DNA from 4 places in the Bradyrhizobium sp. 153 genome. Region 4 is predicted to be linked to each of the others. Evidence: riboswitches for the same ligand, from Rfam matches in the RefSeq annotation. Region 4 holds a riboswitch; each other region holds the start of a gene.
The links. A riboswitch is a leader RNA that binds a small molecule or an ion and turns the genes downstream of it on or off. The one in region 4 is predicted to bind cobalamin.

Region 1 (4,717 bases), on a different contig from region 4:
GGCCATCTGTTCGGAAAGGCCATGCCGCTGAAGCAATTTGCACAGTCATCTTTCAGCCCTGTTCCACTTCGTCCAAAATAGTTGCATGAGGAGTGGCTGAGCAGAGCCAGGCAAAGCGTACCAGCGCTCGCCCGCGCCGCCATGCCTACTCGGCACCAGGCATGCGGCTGACTGCAATTAAAGCGGAGTTAACGTTGCAGCCGTGAGCGAGGCTTGCACAAAACCTCCAGTCAGGGTGTGTGACCGGAGGTTTGCCGAGATCCGGCGTAGACGTGCGTCGGCTCGCGGCTTTTAGTCGCGCCGCCGGTTTCGGAATCGTCGAGCGTCGCTTGGCCCCGCGCTGCCATGCCAGACAAACGACGGAAGCTCCCAGCGGTCGAGTCGCGACTGGCTCTCGGAGTAGGGCCTGAGGGCTCGCATAGCTTGAAATTGAGTGGCCCGTTGCTGTCGCAGATGTAGCATGGTCTCAGACCCGGGACAGCACCTTGGGGCAAATTGCCCATCATTTAGCGCGTCTGTCCTTGGCACGGCATTTGAAAGGGATCGCCAATGGCATCGCTCGCCTAAGGAGTCGGAAGGCATGGCTTACAAGATCGTCGCTTCGCAATGCACCGTTTGTGGGGCATGTGAGTTCGAGTGTCCCAACGCGGCGATCAGCCTCAAGCGCGACATTTACGTTATCGATGTCAAAAAGTGCACGGAGTGCGAGGGCCATTCCGACACGCCGCAATGTGCGGTGGTCTGTCCGGTGCCTGACACCTGTGTCCCGTCTAAGACAGCATAAGCAGCCCGCGTCCAGAAGGCTTCACCGCTCGATTTCGCGAACGAAGTAGTAGATGTCGCGCTTGTGGCGGCCGCCGACCGCGTGGGGCGGATCGAGGTCGATCAACATCGTTATGACCTTAAGGCGCCGATCGACTCCGAGAAGCCCTCGAAGGGCTCTGCAGGATATCTAAAGCTACGTCACTTCGAAGCCGAAGAGACGGTCTCGATGCGACGAGATCGGTCCGGAGATCCTGAAGACGTGCGAGAAGCTCGGCATCCGCTTGGCCGTGGTCACCATGCACGCGTGCATGAGCCTAGGGTCATAGCAGGATCCCCGCCGCCCCCGCTCTCGCCGCTTACTCCAGTTTCGCAAGTCAGCGTGCATCCTGAGGTCCGGAACTGTTCCTGCGATGTTGCGCAGGCCAACGTCCAGGCTGCACTACTCGCCAGCGGCGACGGAAACAACGAAGGCGCGCCAAAGTCGCTCAGCACGTAAGTGCTTGGCGCACCGAGGAGATCATCTTGACCAACGCCACGGAGGCGATCGAGCTCGCGGCTCGTCGCGGGGTCCGCCGAACACAGGCAGTCCGACCTGATCATCCGTGCGATCATGGAGCAATCCCGGCCTTGGCAATTCCTAAGGAGCCTCATGGCGCTGTGTTCAAGCGGATGTCGGCCGAGCATGATCGCAACTTCCTCACGGGCGAGTTCGAGAAGCTGCTGACGGAAAAGACCAGGCTTGTCGCGATCACGCAGATGTCGAAGCGCCCAGCGCGTTCGTTCTGCTCGCGTTAGCTCACGACAACGCCAAGAGGGTGTTGAGCGAACGCATTCATAAGCGGAGGCTTCACAGATCCACGCGTTTTTACCAGGCCGGGAGTAAGACCGTTGTGCCCTACCTGGTACAGCTGGCAATCGCTTGGGCAATATCGCGGCAACACTTAGTAGGTTGACGGATCGATCCTCGTGCGTCTAATGCCAGCCGTCGTGGTCTTCGGATTTCGTTTGATCCGGAGCTAAGAGGGAAGCCGGTGCAATGCCGGCGCTGCCCCCGCAACTGTAAGCGGCGAGCCGCTGTCCAACGAAGTCACTGAAGCCATGCGGCTTCGGGAAGGCCGGACAGCAGCGACGACCCGCGAGCCAGGAGACCTGCCTCGACAATATATCGTCCACGGGCGGGGTGTCCCGGTGTGCGCCAAGCAGCTGTCGCTCACGCGATATTCGCTGCATGCGTCCGCCATGGCCTTTGCCCCAATTATGGGGTCTGATCTATGTCTATTCTTGCGCTTCCCGTTGCCACATTGGGGACGTCACGCATCGGCCCACGACGCGAACTCAAGTTCGCGCTCGAGAGCTACTGGGCGGGAAACTCCAGCGAAGCCGAGCTCCTCGAGGCGGGGAGTGGACTTCGTGCCGCTAATTGGGCACGGCAGAAATCCTGCGGTGTGACGGTCATTCCTTCGAATGACTTCTCGCTCTACGACCAGGTGCTCGATACCAGCGTAATGGTCGGAGCCATTCCCGACGTCTACGGCTGGACCGAAGGTCCTGTGTCGCTCAAGACCTACTTCGCCATGGCACGTGGCGCTCAGGACGGTGATCACACTCAGCATGGGCCAGGCGTAGCCGCACAGGAAATGACGAAGTGGTTCGATACCAACTACCACTACATGGTGCCGGAATTTCACCAGGATCAGATCTTTAAGTATTCCTCTCGAAAGCCGATCGAGGAATATGAGGAGGCAAAAAGCCTCGGCTACCAAACGCGCCCCGTCCTAGTTGGCCCAGTCACTTTCCTGAAGCTCGGCAAAAGCGCAAATCCCGCATTCAATCCGCTGTCGCTGCTTGATAGGCTCCTCCCAGTCTATGTCGATGTGCTCCGCGAACTAGCCTCGTGCGGTGCTGAATGGGTTCAGCTCGACGAGCCATGCCTGGTGATGGACATCGACGAAGCGTCGCGGGCGGCTGTCCGCCGGGCCTATGCTCATTTCGCAAAGGTTGTGCCGGCCCTTAAAATCATGCTGGCCACTTATTTCGGCGCTATCGGCGACAATCTTGAAACAGCCCTTGCCTTGCCCGTTGCCGGGCTTCATGTCGATCTGATTCGGGCACCCGACCAGTTGGACGCAATTGTCGCCACAGCCCGCAGAGATCTCGTGGTCTCGCTAGGCGTGGTTGATGGTCGCAACGTCTGGCGCTCCAATCTTGCGGCGCTGCTCGACCAACTTGCCCCTTTGGTCAAAAAGCTGTGCAGGGACCGTGTTCAGATTGCTCCTTCCTGCTCGCTGCTTCATGTTCCGATCGACATTGAGCTAGAGACCGATCTCGATCCCAATCTGAAGACGTGGCTGGCGTTCTCAGTTCAGAAGTTCAAGGAACTTTCGATATTGGGCAAAGCGCTGGCCGGCCATGCTGCCGAGGTGGCCGATGAACTTGCGCTTTCCGAGGACGCAGCCGTGACCCGCGAAACATCGCCCGAGATCCACAATGCGAATGTCGCCGGACGAATGGCCGCGATCGACGATAGCATGCGTCGCCGTCGCAGTGCGTTCACCCAGCGTGCCGACGTCCAGCGGGTCGCGTTCGCATTGCCGATGTTTCCAACGACAACCATCGGGTCCTTCCCGCAAACGGTCGACGTCCGGAATGCGCGTGCGGCTCATGCGCGGGGAGCGCTGAATGACGCGCAGTACGAGCAGCTTCTGAAAGCGGAGACAGCCCGTACCGTGCAGTGGCAGGAAGATATCGGCCTGGACGTGCTCGTACACGGTGAGTTCGAGCGCAATGACATGGTTCAATACTTTGCCGAGCAGCTGTTGGGATTCGCTTTCACCAAGCACGGCTGGGTTCAGTCTTATGGGTCGCGGTACGTTCGTCCGCCTATCCTGTTCGGAGATGTCTCCCGGCCGAAGCCGATGACCGTTGAATGGTGGCGCTTCGCGCAGTCTCTGACCAAGAAACCCGTCAAGGCTATGCTGACCGGACCGGTGACGATCCTGAACTGGTCGTTTGTCCGCGACGACATCTCGCGGAGCGAGACATGCCGTCAGATCGCTCTTGCGATCCGAGATGAGGTGATCGATCTTGAGGCGGCTGGAGCGACCATGATCCAGATCGACGAGGCTGCGTTGCGGGAGGGATTGCCGCTACGCAAATCGCAGTGGAGGAACTATCTCGATTGGGCAGTGGACAGCTTCCGCGTTTGCTCGTCCGCTGTCGCCGACGGAACTCAGATCCATACCCACATGTGCTATTCCGAGTTCAACGAAATCATCGATGCGATCGCAGCAATGGATGCTGACGTCATTTCAATCGAGACGTCCCGTTCTAAGATGGAATTGCTCGAGGCCTTCAAGAGCTACAAATATCCCAATGAGATCGGGCCCGGCGTCTATGACATTCATTCACCGCGCATTCCCGCAGCGGCGGAAATCAAGCAGCTGATTGTGTTGGCGCGGCAGCGAGTTTCCGATCGGCAGCTCTGGATCAATCCCGACTGCGGACTGAAAACTCGAAGCTGGGAGGAGGTGCGTCCCGCGCTCGTCAATATGGTGGCCGCCGCACGCGAGTTGCGGGCTGAGCCATGATGGTGCGGAGCGTTTCGCCAACGCGTTTGTGAATAAGATGCACGCGCTTTGGGGGCTTACGATGTCCTTGCGAGCTCCCAAAGTTCCCAGTGCCTGGGAATGCCGGCCGGCGCCGGCGGAGGCCGTCGCATACAGCCGGCGACAAGCTCGGTTCTCGATCCGACGGCGGACAGCATGCCGGCGATGCCCGATCAGGTCACATATTCCGAACATTATCGCCCGACGCGAAGCACAGCGCTATTTTTCATTTATCCATCGCGTGTGCGTCCCATCACAACAATCTATTTTACGGTCCTTACGGAACGTCATACGAAATTCACGCCCTGGCACGCCCTTCGGGAGAGGTAATCGAGCGTTGTTGGTTT
Region 2 (4,717 bases), on a different contig from region 4:
CGAAGCCCCCGCAATACCGTGGCGCGCAATCGCGGCATCGATCACCCGCGCCTTGTGCGCGCGGCCGGCCGCGTCGATTCCGGTGCCGCTGCCCGCGATTTCCTCGGCGCTGATGCCGAGCAGACTCGCCGCAATGGCCGCCGAGACCGTGGTGTTGCCAATGCCCATCTCGCCGAAGATCACCAGATCAGGCCGGCCGACTTCCGCGCGCGCAACCGCGCGCTGGCCGGCCGCGAAGGCGAATGCCAGTTCCGCCGGCTCAAGTGCAGCTTCCTCGCTGAAATCGCGCGTGCCGCTCCGCGGCTTGTCGGTGACGACGCCCGCCATCTGTTCCTGCGCCAGCGTGCCGGCGTCGACCACCTCCAGGCTGGAGCCAAGCTCACGCGCCAGCACTGAGATCGCGGCGCCACCGGACGCAAAATTCGCCATCATTGCGATGGTCACAGCTTGAGGATAGGCCGACACACCCTGCGCAACGATGCCGTGATCGCCGGCGAAGACGATGATCGGCACGCGCGCGGCGCGAGGAGATTCCGTCGCTTGCAGGCCCGCAAGCTCGATCGCCAGTTGCTCAAGCCGGCCGAGCGCGCCGGTCGGTTTTGTCAACTGCGTCTGCCGCGCGATCGCTGCCTCGCGGTGCATCGCGGAGATTTCGGGACACTCTTGGTAGACCCATTCGGGGAGCATGCAGCCTCGCTTAACGCGTGCGCTTGAGAATGTAGCTGTCCATGATCCAGCCATGCCGCTCGCGCGCTTCCTGCCGAAGTGCGACGATGCGCGGGCCGACTTCGGCCAACGCGCCGGACATGACGATCTGGTTGGGCATGCCGAGATAGGCACCCCACCAGATCTGCAGACTTTCCGGAGCGAGCGACTCGAACGCCGTGCCGCCGTCGAGCATCACCGCGATGGTATCGACTCCTTGTGGCCAGCCGCCTTCGCGCAAGCGCCGCCCCGTCGTGACCAGGAATGGCTCACCGATGTCGTTGAGCGGCAGCGCATGCGCGGCGCACAGCGCCTGGATCGAAGTAATGCCGGGCACGACCTCGATCGTCGGTAACGGATCGAGCCGCCGCGCAATGCGGAGCGAGGAATCGTACAGCGAAGGATCGCCCCAGATCAGCAGCGCGACCTTGCCCTCGCCGTCGAGATGATTTGCGATGGTTTGCGACCAGGTTGCCGCCACCGCATCGTGCCAATCGTCCACGCCCTTTTGGTAGTCCGCCTCAGTCGTGTCCCGCACTGGCAAGTCGAACTCGGCGATGCGCGTGCTCGCGCTGGTGAGCACGTCCGCGCAGATCGTCCGCCTGAGATCCGCCAGATCGGATTTCGCCGGCCCCTTGCGCGGGATCAGGACGATGTCGGCAGCGTTGATGGCACGGGCCGCGGCGCGCGTGAGCTGCCCGGGATCGCCGCAACCGATGCCTATCAGGGAAAGCGTGAGCATCGCGAGCGCGAAGGGCGGCCGCACCGGCCGCCCTTCGCTTGTCTCTCAAGCGCCGTTATGCAGGCGCGGCGTGACGAGGCCGGGCGCAGTGACACCGCGCAGCGACTTCGCCAGCGCCAGCACCGCGAGATCGGCGAGCGGTTCGATCACGATGACCAGCGCATAGGATGCCGCAAACGCCGCGATGTTGGCGAGGTTGGTCGCGCCGAAGCCGGAGCCATAGAGCGCCCAGAACGCCACCCAGGCGACGATGCCGGACTGATAGGCGGTCGAGAGCGCCAGCGCCTGACGGTATTGCAGATCGACGTAAGCCGTGTTGCGCGGAATGATCCGCGTGGCCAACGCCTGAATCGCGAACAGCGGCACCAGGAGCGTGGTGATGTTCATGCCGTATTGCGGCAGGTCGGTCGGCACGAAGAAGACGCCCTGGAGCAGCAGGCCGAACGCAAGGCCGAAGGCGGCGGGCGCAGCACCGAACAGCAGGAACAGCGTCGAGCCGAGGATGAAGTGCACCTCGGAGACGCCGACGGGGAAGTGCGGCAGCACCTGGAAGAAGCTGAAGACGAGGCCGGTGGTGGCGAGCGTGCGCGTCGCGAACGAGCCGATGCCCTGCTCGCGCACGGTGTCGACCGCGAGCTTCAAGGCAACGCCGCCTGCGGCGATGCCGGTTGCGTAACTCAACACGAGCTTGGCGCCCGTCACGATTCCGGGTTCGATATGCATGGCTCAGATCCTTCCTGCCGTCACACCCGACGGCCTTGGCCTCAAAACGTGCAGGGCCGGTCTCCTGGCTCGCGGTTCACTGGGGTTCTCCGGCCTTCCCGAGCCTTGCGGCCCAGTGGCTGATCGGAGCCCCTCACCGCTTACAGTCGCGGGGGCGGCTGGGGATTTGGGCGCCGCAACTGGGTCCGCCCGCCCCCATTCCCGATTATGCTCCGGCGCTTTGCGCCGCGTCGAGCACCATGCCTCTCCTGTGTGCCCCTTTCGCGAGCCGGGCGTCAAGGGGCGAACGGCGGCCGCGGCCATCATGACAGATCGTCTCCTGCCAGCGCCCCGAACAGGATGACGGCGGCGGTGGAAGCGGCGCCGCCGCGCGCAAGCTGCTCGGCAAGCTCGACAATGGTGGTGCGGACCAGCCGCTCGTCGGAACGGCCAAGAGATTCCGCAAACAGCGCCGGCGTATTTGCGGCCAGGCCATGCTCGATCAATTTTGCGGCAAGGGCCGGAAAGGTGCGCCGGCCCATATAAACCACGGTGGTTGCCTCCGGATCTGCCAGCGCCACCCAATTCAGGTTTTGCGGCAGTTCGCCGGTGACGTCAGCCCCGGTCACGAACTGCACCCGCCGCGAGGTGTGGCGCCGGGTCAGGGGGATGCCGGCTTGCGCGGCGGCGACGCAGGCGGATGTGACGCCGGGAATGATCTCGTAGCCGATGCCGGCCTCGCGCAGCGTCTCGAGCTCCTCCTCGAGCCGGCCGAAAATGCCGGCGTCGCCAGACTTCAGCCGCACCACGCGCGCGCCAGTTGCGGCGTAGTCAACCAAAAGGCGGTTGACGTGGTGCTGCTTGGTGGAGGGCCGCCCTGCCCGTTTGCCCACCGCGACGAGATTGGCGCCGGGACGGGCGAGATCGAGGATCGCGCCGGAGGCAAGATCATCATAGAGCACGACGTCGGCCTCGCGCAGCCGTGCAGTCCCCTTCACCGTGAGGAGTTCTGGGTCGCCGGGGCCGGCGGAGACGAAACTGACAAAACCGCTCACCGGTCCTCCGCAATCAGATGGAAGAACGTGCCGGTGGCTTGGCCCCGCCGCGAGCCGGTCTCGGCAATGACCGCGCCGGTTGCATCGTGGACCACGGCCAGCGGCGTGTCGGGCTGGGCGATGATCGTCGAATAATGGAACTCGTGGCCGCGCAGGCGTGCGCCTGCCCGGTGCCCCGGCATCGGCGTGTCCAGTTCGGCGAGACGATAGCCCAGATGCATGCGGCGCTTGGCAAAGCTGGTCTCCAGGCCGAGCAGCCCCGCCATCTCATGGCGCACGCCATCGGCATCGGTCAAAGCAGTTCCTAGCACCATATAGCCTCCGCATTCGCCGTGGACCGGCCGTGTCTCGGCGAAGGACCGCACGCCGCTGCGAAAGCGTGCGTTGGCCGCGATCTTGCCGGCATGAAGCTCGGGATAGCCGCCGGGCAGCCAGCAGACATCGGCGCTCGCGTCGGGCGATTCGTCGGCCAGCGGCGAGAACGGCACGATCTCGGCGCCGGCCGCGCGCCAGGCCTCCAGCATGTGCGGATAGACGAAGGAGAACGCCGCATCGCGGGCGAGCGCAATGCGCTGCCCGGGCGGCGTGACGTTCAAATCATTGCTCGCTGCCTGCGGCGACCAATTGGCGGCCGCCCGCAGCACCGCATCGAGATCGACATGCTCGGCAACGAAGCGCGCGGCCTCGTCGATCAGCTTGCCGATCCCGGTCTGCTCCTCGGCCTGCACCAGGCCGAGATGCCGCTTTGGCAGGCTAATCTCGGCATGGCGTGGCAATACGCCGAACACGGCGATGCCGGCGTCTCTCAGCGCGCGACGCACGAGATCTTCGTGGCGTGGGCTGGCGACACGATTGAGCACGACGCCGGCAAGGCGCACGCCAGGGCGGTAGTCGCGAAGGCCCGCGGCAATCGCTGCCGCGGTCTGCGCTTGGCCAGAGGGATCGATCACCAGCAGCACGGGCCAGCCCAGCATCTCGGCGATGTCTGCGGTGGCGCCGGTGCCGGAGACGCCGCGCGCGGCGACGCCGTCGAACAGGCCCATCGAGCCCTCCGCGAGCACGACGTCGGCATCCGCGCCGCGGCTGACGAGATGCGCGATCGCCCCGCGATCCATTGCCCAGCTATCGATATTGACGGAGGCCCGTCCCGTCGCCGCAGCGTGAAAGGCGGGATCGATATAGTCGGGCCCGCTCTTGAAGCACTGCACGTTCAAGCCGCGATTGCGCCAAGCGCGGGCGAGCGCCAGCGTCAGCGTGGTCTTGCCGACGCCTGAGGCCGGTGCGGAGATGACGAGACCTGCCGCCATCAGGGCGCCTCCGGGAAGCGGGGCTCGGCGCCAACCGGCCGATAGCGGCGATCATAGTCGGCGGCATAGAGGCGGCTCTCGTCAAAATCCGTGGCATTCAGCGTCCTGCCGACCAGGACCAGCCCGGTGCGCTCCATCTCGCTGCCTACAGCCGCATCGAGCGTTGCCAGTGTGGCGCGCACGATGCGCTGGTCCGGCCAGCTCGC
Region 3 (4,717 bases), on a different contig from region 4:
TCGCAAATGGCCGCGCGCGATCGGGCCCGTCGGTGTGGCCGATGTGGATCTCGTAGGCCTCGATCGCCTGGTCGGTGGCGGCGTGCAAGGCGGAGACGCGTGTCAGCGTCTTCTGCGGCCTCATCACCGTTGTCACGTCGAGCAGCCCGAGACCCGGCGTGTCGCCCGCAGGTCCCTCGATGCCGTCAGGGTCGGCAACGCTGTGTCCGAGCATCTGATAGCCGCCGCAGAGCCCGAGCACATGGCCGCCCCGGCGGTGATGCGCCACGAGATCAATGTCCCAGCCCTGTGCTCGCAGGAAGGCGAGATCGCCACGAGTGGATTTTGAACCGGGGATGATGACCAGCCTCACATCGCCGGGGATTGCTTCGCCCGGACGCACCATGACGAGATCGACGCCGGGTTCGAGCTTGAGCGGATCGAGATCGTCGAAATTGGCGATCCGCGACAGGGCGAGGCAGGCGATCTTGCATTGGCCCGGCTTGCGCGCGTCGCGCAGGCCCAGCGCGTCCTCGGCCGGCAGCTCGCCGGCGCGCGCGAACCAGGGCAGCACGCCAAAGCCGCGCCATGCGGTTTTCGCTTCGATCAGCCGGTAGCCGTCATCGAACAGCGTGGGGTCGCCGCGGAACTTGTTGATGACGAAGCCCTGGATCATCGCGGCATCGTCAGGGTCGATGACCGTCCTGATGCCGACAAGCTGGGCGATGACGCCGCCGCGGTCGATGTCGCCGACCAGCACGACCGGCACGTTGGCCTTGCGCGCAAAGCCCATATTGGCGATGTCGGCCTTTCGCAAATTCACCTCGGCCGGGCTGCCCGCGCCTTCGACCAGCACCAGATCGGCGCGCGTCTTCAAGCGCGCGAAACTCTCCAGCACGGCGCCCATCAGCGAGGGCTTCATCGCCGCATAATCGCGCGCACGCACCGTTGCGATGCGCTTGCCATGGACGATGACCTGCGCGCCGACATCGGTCTCCGGCTTGAGCAGCACCGGGTTCATGTCGGTGTGCGGCTCGACGCGAGCGGCGAGCGCCTGAAGCGCCTGGGCGCGGCCGATCTCGCCGCCGTCGACGGTGACGGCGGCATTGTTCGACATGTTCTGCGGCTTAAAAGGGAGCACGCGCAGGCCGCGCCGCATGAAGGCGCGCGCAAGGCCCGCGACGATGAGCGACTTGCCCACGTCCGAGCCGGCCCCCTGGATCATCAGCGCGCGCGCCATGGCGAGATCGTATCAGAACTCGACGCCGGCTTGCGCCTTGATGCCGGACCGGAAGGGATGCTTGACCAGCGTCATCTCGGTAACGAGATCGGCGATCTCGATCAATTCGTCCTTTGCGTTGCGCCCGGTGAGCACGACATGCGTCATCGGCGGCTTTTGCGTCGTCAGGAATTCGACCACCTCGGCGATGTCGAGATAGTCATAGCGCAGCGCGATGTTGATCTCGTCGAGCACGACCATGCGCAAGGCAGGATCGCGAATCAGCTCCTTGGCCTTGTCCCAGCCGGCGCGCGCGGCGGCGATGTCGCGGGCGCGGTCCTGCGTCTCCCAGGTGAAACCTTCGCCCATGGCGTGGAATTGGCAGAGGTCGCCGAAATGGCCAGTGAGCAGGCGGCGCTCGCCGGTGTCCCAGGCGCCCTTGATGAACTGCACCACCGCGCAGGGCAAGCCATGGGCGACGCAGCGGACGATCATGCCGAAGGCCGAGGACGACTTGCCTTTGCCGGCGCCGGTGTGGACGATAACGAGGCCTTTTTCGCCGCTCTTGGTCGCCATGATCTCGTCGCGGGCGGCCTTCTTCTTTGCCATTTTCGCGGCGTGGCGGGCGTCGGTTTCCTCGCCCGTTTGGATATCCGGTTCAGGCGTCATCGTATCCGGTCCTTCGGCTTGACAAGTGGCGGCCACCGGCAAATGGTGGGTCTGCGCTGGTTCCTGTCCTATGACAGGCGAAGAGGGAATGCGATAGGGTCCGAATTGGCAAGATTTGGGTCCAAAATGCAGCCGCCCCCGCGACCGTGACCGGAGAGATGCCCGAAGCCACTGACCCCTAACGGGATCGGGAAGGCGGGGATCGAAGGGCAAAAGCCCTGCTCCGCAAGCCGGGAGACCTGCCAGCGCGGACGATTTTGGACCGGCGGACGGGGTGTTCCGCGACGGGGAAACGGGCCTCTCACAATGGTCCGTGCGCCTCTTCGCCTCCCGCTGTTATTCTGGAAGAGGCGATGACGGTCACACTTCACGTCTGCATTACCTGCCGTGCCGGCGAGACGCTTGGCGAAGGCGACGTCACGCCGGGCAAGCGGTTGCATGGCGCGATCCTGGACGCCGGCGTGCCCGACGGCGTCAATGTGGTTCCGGTCGAATGCCTCTCTGCCTGTAGCCAGGGCTGCTCGGTCGCGCTGAGTGCGCCGGGTCGCTGGTCCTATGTCTATGGCCGCCTGTCGGAGACGAATGCGCGCGACGTGGTCGCGGGCGCTGCGGCGTATGCGGCCGCGCCCGACGGCCTCGTGCCCTGGCGCAGCCGTCCCGAAATCTTCCGCAAGCAGTCGCTTGCCCGCATTCCCCCCCTTGCCGTCGTGCCGGAGGCCGCCGAATGAATTCGCTCGCAAAAGTCCCGGTCACTGTGATCACCGGTTTTCTCGGCTCCGGCAAGACGACGCTGATCCAGCATCTGCTCGCCAATGCCGGCGGCAAGAAGCTCGCCGTGCTCGTCAACGAGTTCGGCAGCGAGGGCGTCGACGGCGAGATTTTGAAGTCGTGCGCTGCTGCCAATTGCCCGGAGGAGAACATCATCGAGCTCGCCAATGGCTGCATCTGCTGCACCGTCGCTGACGATTTCATTCCGGCCATGGAGCAATTGCTGGCACGCCCCGTGAAGCCCGATCACATCCTGATCGAGACCTCGGGCCTGGCGTTGCCAAAACCGCTGCTGAAGGCCTTTGACTGGCCGGAGATCCGCTCGCGCATCACTGTCGATGGCGTGATTGCGCTGGCCGATGCAGAGGCTGTCGCTGCTGGCCGCTTCGCGCCGGACCCGATTGCAGTCGAAGCGCAGCGCGCGGCGGACGACAATCTCGACCACGAGACGCCGCTGTCGGAAGTGTTCGAGGACCAGATCGCCTGCGCCGACATCGTGCTGCTGACCAAGGCCGATCTTGCCGGCAGCTCAGGGATAGAAGCCGCCAAGGCGGCGATCACCGCCGAGATGCCGCGCCGCGTGCCGATGCTTCCCATCACCGACGGCGCGATCGATGCGCGCGTCATCCTCGGTCTCGGCGCCGCCGCCGAGAGCGATCTTGCCGCGCGTCCCTCGCATCACGACGGCGAGGAGGAGCATGAGCATGACGATTTTGCCTCCGTCGTGATCGACCTGCCGGAAGTTGCCGATATCGATGCGCTGGTCGCCTCCGTTCAGCGCCTAGCGCGCGAGCAGAACGTGCTGCGCGTCAAAGGCTATATCGCAATCGCGGGCAAGCCGATGCGCCTCTTGCTGCAGGCGGTCGGCGAGCGTGTGCGCCACCAGTTCGACAAGCCCTGGGGCGCAGGTGTCAGGCAATCGAAACTCGTCGTGATTGGCGAGCACGGCGATATTGACGAGGCCGCGATCAGGTCAGGGCTAGCAACCTGATGCACGTCGTTTTCCGCGAGAGCCGCGGTCTTGAGGAGACCGCGACGCCAAGGGACATCGGCCAGGACCCGGCCGATCTCGTGGTGCTCTCATATTCGGATTCCGATCTTGCCGCGTTTGCGGCCGGCTGGCGGCGCGGCCGTACCAGCCTGCCGTCGCTGCGGCTCGCAAATCTTGCGGAACTGCGTCATCCGCTCTCGGTCGACACCTATATCGAGCGCACGCTCTCCCATGCGCGTGGCATTCTGGTACGTCTGATCGGCGGTGAATCCTATTGGCCGTATGGTCTCGCGACGCTCCAGCAACTTGCTAAGGACCGCAACATCGTGCTGGCCGTGCTGCCGGCCGACGGCCGTGACGATACGCGGCTCGACGCGTATTCGACCTTGCCGGTCTCGACCCTGCGCCGGCTCAAGGTGCTCTGTGACACCGGCGGCCCGGTCGCGGCCCAAGCCGCGATCGCGCAGCTCGCGCTGGCCTCGGGCCTCTATGCCGGGCCAGTCGTCGGCGAAATGAATGTGCCCGAGACGGGATTTTATGATCCCGCGCGCGGCGTCATTGCTGCGCCGACGGGCGGCGAGGGGAAGCCGCACGCGCTGGTGACGTTCTATCGCTCCTATCTCACCGCTGCGGACACCGGGCCGGTCGATGCCTTGATCGCCGCGCTGCGCGAGAAGGGTTTTGGTGCCTATGGTGTCTTCGTCACCTCGCTGAAAGCCGCGGCCGTCGCCGATTGGCTGCGCGCGCATCTCGCGCGAGATCCTCCTACGGCGATCGTCAATGCGACGGCGTTCTCGGCCGTAGGCGACGATGGCACGACGCCGTTTGACGTAGCCCCGTGTCCGGTGTTCCAGGTTGCGCTCTCGACGGCACGGCGCGAGGATTGGGCTACCTCGCTGCGCGGCCTCTCGCCGGGCGACCTCGCGATGCATGTGGTGCTGCCCGAGGTCGATGGCCGCTTGTTCGCGGGCGTGGTGAGCTTCAAATCCGCTGCGGAGCGCGATCCCGATCTGCAGTTCTCCCATCTTGCGCATCGCGCTGACGAGGAGCGGGTGAAGGCCGTCGCCGCACGGGTTGCGGCCTGGCGGCGG
Region 4 (4,717 bases):
GATACCGGAGATCCAGAGCACGACCAGCCGCCACAGCGGCCCATCTTTGCGCAGCACGGTCGGATAGATCCAGTGCGGGATCGAGCCGAGGCAGTTCCAGACCCGTTCGGTGTGGTTGGTGTCGAGCGCGATCTCGCCGGAGCGCGAGGAGACATAGAGCCTGGTACCCGCATCGTCGCCGAGCGCAATGAGGTAAAGCGGCCGCAGCGGATCGTAACGGGCCGTTACGCTCCATTGGTCGCGATCGATGATGTCTTCGAGTTGCGGTGATCTGCTCGCGGGATGATGTTGTGCGACCGCGAGCGCCTGCTGTTCGGAGACGCCGGTGATGATCCGGCCATCGGCTGCAGAGATCGCCTGTCGCTTGCCGTCCCAGCCGGTGATCCGATACACCGGCTCGTCGGCCAGCATCGAAAGCCGGAGGTCGCGCGGATAGCGCGTCGCGCCTGCGGCTTTCATCACGTCGTCCGGCGACAGCGCCACCTTCTCCCATTGGACATCAGGGAGCGCTGCCAGCCTTTCCTTGTCGGAAAGGCCGGGAAAAGCCACGTACATCATCACCACGCCGGAGATGAACCACATGGCGAAGAACAGGCAGGTGACGATACCGACCCAGCGGTGGCCGATGTACAGCCACCGCCGGAGTGTGCGTTTGAGGGTCCGTGACACGCTCAGAACTTCACGTTGACCGCGAGCTGCGCCGTGCGTGGCATGCCGAGCAGCCACTGAGTAGTGCCGCCCGACGTCGTGTAGATCTCGTCGAAGAGATTGTAGATGCGGAACGACACGGTGGTGTTGAGGTCGGGCTTCCACTGCACGCCGGCATTGACAATGTTGTAGGCCGGGCGCGTCACCGTGTTGGCGTTGTCGGCATAGGTCTTGCCGACGATCTGCACGCCTGCGTTGGCCGACCAGTTCGGTGCGAAGGCCCAGGTCGCCCAGATATTGGAGACGTTCTGCGGCACATTGACCGGTACGTTGCCGGCATAGTTCACGCTTCCGCCGCCCACCGCCTGCACGAAGTCATCGTATTTCGCGCGCAGGAAGGCGGTATTGGCATCTATGCGCAAGCAATGATCGAGCAGGAAACCGACTGACGCTTCGACGCCGCGCGATGACTGCTGGCCGACCTGGACGGTCAGCGACGGAATGTTGGGATCGCGTGCCAGCAGGTTGTTCTTCACGATCTCATAGCCGGCCAGGGTCCATTCGCCGCGGCCGCCCCAGAACGATTGCTTGACACCGATTTCGACCTGCTTGCCGGTCGCCAGGTCGAAGTTCTTGTTTGCGGAGGACAGTGAGACGAGCCCTCCGACCGGGTCGGCCGCGGTGGCATATTGGGCATAGAAAGCGAGATCCTTGACCGGTGCATAGACGGCGCCGGCGCGCCAGGTCGTCGAAGAGAACGATTTCTCGAAGCTGTTGGCGGGCGAGACATAGTCGGTGCGCGCGATTGTCGGTTCATCCTGACGTATGCCGGCAATCAAGGACAGTTGCTCGGTGACCGACAGCCTGTTCTCGGCAAACAGCGCGTACTGGTTGGTTACGCTGCCATAGCCGGGAACTGTGGGGTTCGGGCTGTTGAATACGCCTGGAGCGAAACTGAATGGGTTGACGGACGACGAGCCGCCGTAAGGTGAATTGTTGGTGTGGGTAAAATTGATGCTGTTGACGTCGAAACCTGCGACGAACTCATTGGCCATGCCAAGGACATGTCCGCGGAATTTCGCATCCATGCGATTGCCGACCTGCTGCTGATCGTGAAAAATCTCGATATAGCTGCTGCGGTTGATCAGGCCGGTGGCGGGGTTATAGGCGTAGCTTTCGACGTCCTTCCAATGTCGCTTGGAGTTCAGATAGTAAAGCGTGTTCTGAACCGAAATTCCATCGGCCACCTGCCATTCAGTTTTCACCTGGTTCCAGCTATCCTGGTAGCGGATGTGGCTGTCGCTGACGTTGTAATTCTAGAAGCGGAGAGATTCATCGAGCCTGCCGTTGATCAGCGGCGTGCCGAAGTAGCGCGACGGGTTGCGGTCACCGTAGTCCGTGGACAGTGTCCAGGTGACGTCGTCGTTCTGCTTGATCTGGATCACGGCATGAAGCGCGACGTTCGAGGTGTCGTCGCGATCGACCCAGCCATCCGACATGTTGCCGGAGGCGGTGATCCGATAGGCGACGTCCTTGCTGACCGGACCGCCACTGTCCACCGCAATTCGCCGGGTCATGTTGCTGTCCAGCGACATCTCGGCCTGATTGCGAGGGACCCACAATGGCAGTTTTGAAACCACGTTGATGGCGCCGCCGACCGCGCCCGCGCCGTACATCACCGACGCAGGGCCGCGCAGCACCTCGATGCGCTCGGTCGACCAGGTGTCGAACGGAAAGGCCACCGTCCCGGCGCCGATATAGAGCTGGGTGCCGTCATACAGCGTCATGACGGAGCCAAGGCCCGTGAAGCCGCGGGTATTGAACGAGACGCCGCCATTGCCCGGTGCCGGGCTCGCCGTGAAGCCGGTGGCGTTTTGCGTCACCGCGTCGAGGATGTTCTGCTGGCCGCGTTCGGCGATGGTTTCAGCGGAGATCACCTCCACGCTGGCTGGCGTCTGCAGTCGCGTCAGGCCGAGCCGGCTGCCGGCCGTGCTCGCGCCGGTGAGGTTGAGCGTCGGTGCGGCGAAGACAGGACCAGTCGGCGCGGCAACCTGTGTACCGGTATTGACAGCTATGTTGCGCTGCTGGCGCAAACGCGCGGCGCTGGCGGTCGCAGAACTGCGTCGGGTGCTTTGGGCCCTCGGCGACGTTGCCGGCGACTGCACCACAACGGGGTCGAGCGTCTGGACCGTCCTTTCGGACTGTGCCCAGCCGTCGGTCGACAAAACCAGGCAGGAGAATGCAGCTGAGCGCAGAATCGCGCGGCGATACCGCGGCGCGAAGATTGTACGGGAGGTCATCAACAGACTCGCGATAACGTGGCACGTCACCGCGAACGCAGCTTGGCCGCTGCCTCAAGAAGAAGGCAGCCCCAACACCCACCAGGACACCCCGCCCAATGTGCTCGCGTGTGACCACGACTGACGGCAGGTCTCCTGGCTCGCGGGTCGTTACCTCTCGCCGCCTTCCCAGGTCCGCAGGCCCAGTGGCGTTTGGCGAAGGCTCACCGCTTACAGTTGCGGGGGCAGCCACGGCGTTGGGGGATCCCCGCACCGTATTCCCTATTGATCTCCCGAAGGAGAACCGTCGTTGTCACCCTAGTTTTATTTGCAAACGGCTGTCAATTGGATGTTTCGCTGCGGCAGAAGTCAGCGCGTGGCGCCGATCATCAGGCCAAGTCGAGGATTCGACACCGCGGGAGATGGCATGTCAGATCACGCGTCGATCCCTTATGAATTGGTTGCAGCGGTGAGCGTGGTGAGGTCTACTGCTTGCGCACAGGCCGACGAGGTCGCGATCACGACGCACACTACGTTCGACGTCGGTGACAACTCCAATGCCGTTCAAAGCTCCGCACGTATCCTTCGTATCGTTGCCGTTAAGGTGCCCTCCGGGATCAACCAGGCGATGATCGTTGGAAACTGGCTCGCGCGATGCTACGTTAGAGGGCATGCACGTCGAATCCACTCTCATTTGCCCGTCATGCGGCCATCGATCCATTGAGACGATGCCGACCGACGCTTGCCAATTCTTTTACGATTGCCGCGGATGCGGCACCCGGCTGAAGCCTAAATCGGGCAATTGCTGCGTGTTCTGCTCCTATGGCACCGTGCCTTGCCCACCGATCCAAGAGAATGGCAAGGGAGCTTGCTGCGGGTAGTTTGCCGATTTCCTGCGTGTGCCGATGAGTGCACGGGCTTTCGCGCGAGGATAACGCGATCGGCGTTGGGGTCCGGACCTCAATTGCTGCGCCGTCGCTCTTGCCCTAATCACGTGGGAATTCCGCCGCGAGCTCGCGCTAACGGGGCCCATAGAAGTGAACGAACGATGAACGGTACCCCGACAGCTATCGGGATCAGCCAGTACGTGAAATGAGGCAAGTCCTTCCAAAGCGGCAACTGCTTTCCATTGTCGACGTAGAACGATCGGGCGCTGGATCGACCTGAGTGGACCGCCGTCGATTCGAGCGGCGGCCGGGTCAACATCATTTCTTCCGCGGAAGACGTGGCCGACCGCATCGCCGACTTCATCAAGCAGACACGATACACGACAGGAGGGAGCATGCAGCATCGATCCACGCTTCGCGCGAGCCTCTCGGACTATTTGGCACCCTTGCCGTGCGCGAGGCAGCTGGAGCTCAGAGCTGCCGCCTATTCCGTCAAGCGTTCCCTCCCGTGACTTGAGCCCCCGGTTCCCGGATCATAATGATGTAACACTGTTGCGGATCGACACCCCGGCCTAGTGCATGGTACCGGTCATCGCCCGATCGATCGGAACCCCGAGTGACCCTTTCCTTCAGATTTGGCCGTATCCTGCCGCGCTCGCTGCGCGGTGCGATGACCATATTTGTGATCGCGACCTACCTGATCGCCGGCGTGCTTCACGGCGTGTGCGATCTGGATGTCACAAATTCGTCGCCCAATGTTGTCGTCTCCTTCGCCGACAAGGGCATCGGCCATTCCGACAAGGGCGCTTTGGCCGACCATCACTGTCACGGCTGCTTCTCCGTCTCCGTTCCGGCCCCAGTGATTGCAGCGGTAGCCGTGATGCGCCCGATAGAGATGGTACC

Region 1: it holds a riboswitch for cobalamin, as region 4 does, so the genes downstream of both, metE (5-methyltetrahydropteroyltriglutamate--homocysteine S-methyltransferase) here and IVA91_RS29295 (TonB-dependent receptor plug domain-containing protein) in region 4, are expected to answer to the same signal.
Region 2: it holds a riboswitch for cobalamin, as region 4 does, so the genes downstream of both, IVA91_RS02860 (energy-coupling factor ABC transporter permease) here and IVA91_RS29295 (TonB-dependent receptor plug domain-containing protein) in region 4, are expected to answer to the same signal.
Region 3: it holds a riboswitch for cobalamin, as region 4 does, so the genes downstream of both, IVA91_RS02925 (DUF1636 domain-containing protein) here and IVA91_RS29295 (TonB-dependent receptor plug domain-containing protein) in region 4, are expected to answer to the same signal.

The regions. Positions count from the first base shown of each region.
Region 1 covers NZ_JADPKH010000073.1:96,886-101,602, reverse strand. Annotated here, with positions in the region: gene IVA91_RS16570 (EAL domain-containing response regulator) at 1-81, shown strand, start outside; gene IVA91_RS16565 (4Fe-4S binding protein) at 581-784, shown strand; gene IVA91_RS16560 (aminotransferase class V-fold PLP-dependent enzyme) at 1,165-1,560, shown strand; cobalamin riboswitch at 1,737-1,937, shown strand; gene metE (5-methyltetrahydropteroyltriglutamate--homocysteine S-methyltransferase) at 2,037-4,352, shown strand.
Region 2 covers NZ_JADPKH010000015.1:82,804-87,520, forward strand. Annotated here, with positions in the region: gene cobT (nicotinate-nucleotide--dimethylbenzimidazole phosphoribosyltransferase) at 1-687, opposite strand, end outside; gene cobF (precorrin-6A synthase (deacetylating)) at 698-1,447, opposite strand; gene IVA91_RS02860 (energy-coupling factor ABC transporter permease) at 1,493-2,170, opposite strand; cobalamin riboswitch at 2,207-2,427, opposite strand; gene cobA (uroporphyrinogen-III C-methyltransferase) at 2,473-3,204, opposite strand; gene IVA91_RS02870 (cobyrinate a,c-diamide synthase) at 3,201-4,511, opposite strand; gene cobM (precorrin-4 C(11)-methyltransferase) at 4,511-4,717, opposite strand, start outside.
Region 3 covers NZ_JADPKH010000015.1:95,771-100,487, reverse strand. Annotated here, with positions in the region: gene IVA91_RS02935 (cobyric acid synthase) at 1-1,219, opposite strand, end outside; gene cobO (cob(I)yrinic acid a,c-diamide adenosyltransferase) at 1,232-1,867, opposite strand; cobalamin riboswitch at 1,908-2,129, shown strand; gene IVA91_RS02925 (DUF1636 domain-containing protein) at 2,221-2,595, shown strand; gene cobW (cobalamin biosynthesis protein CobW) at 2,592-3,626, shown strand; gene cobN (cobaltochelatase subunit CobN) at 3,626-4,717, shown strand, end outside.
Region 4 covers NZ_JADPKH010000120.1:309,937-314,653, reverse strand. Annotated here, with positions in the region: gene IVA91_RS29305 (PepSY domain-containing protein) at 1-726, opposite strand, end outside; gene IVA91_RS29300 (TonB-dependent receptor) at 672-1,913, opposite strand; gene IVA91_RS29295 (TonB-dependent receptor plug domain-containing protein) at 1,965-2,948, opposite strand; cobalamin riboswitch at 3,056-3,251, opposite strand; gene IVA91_RS29290 (GDCCVxC domain-containing (seleno)protein) at 3,599-3,808, shown strand; gene IVA91_RS29285 (hypothetical protein) at 4,431-4,717, shown strand, end outside.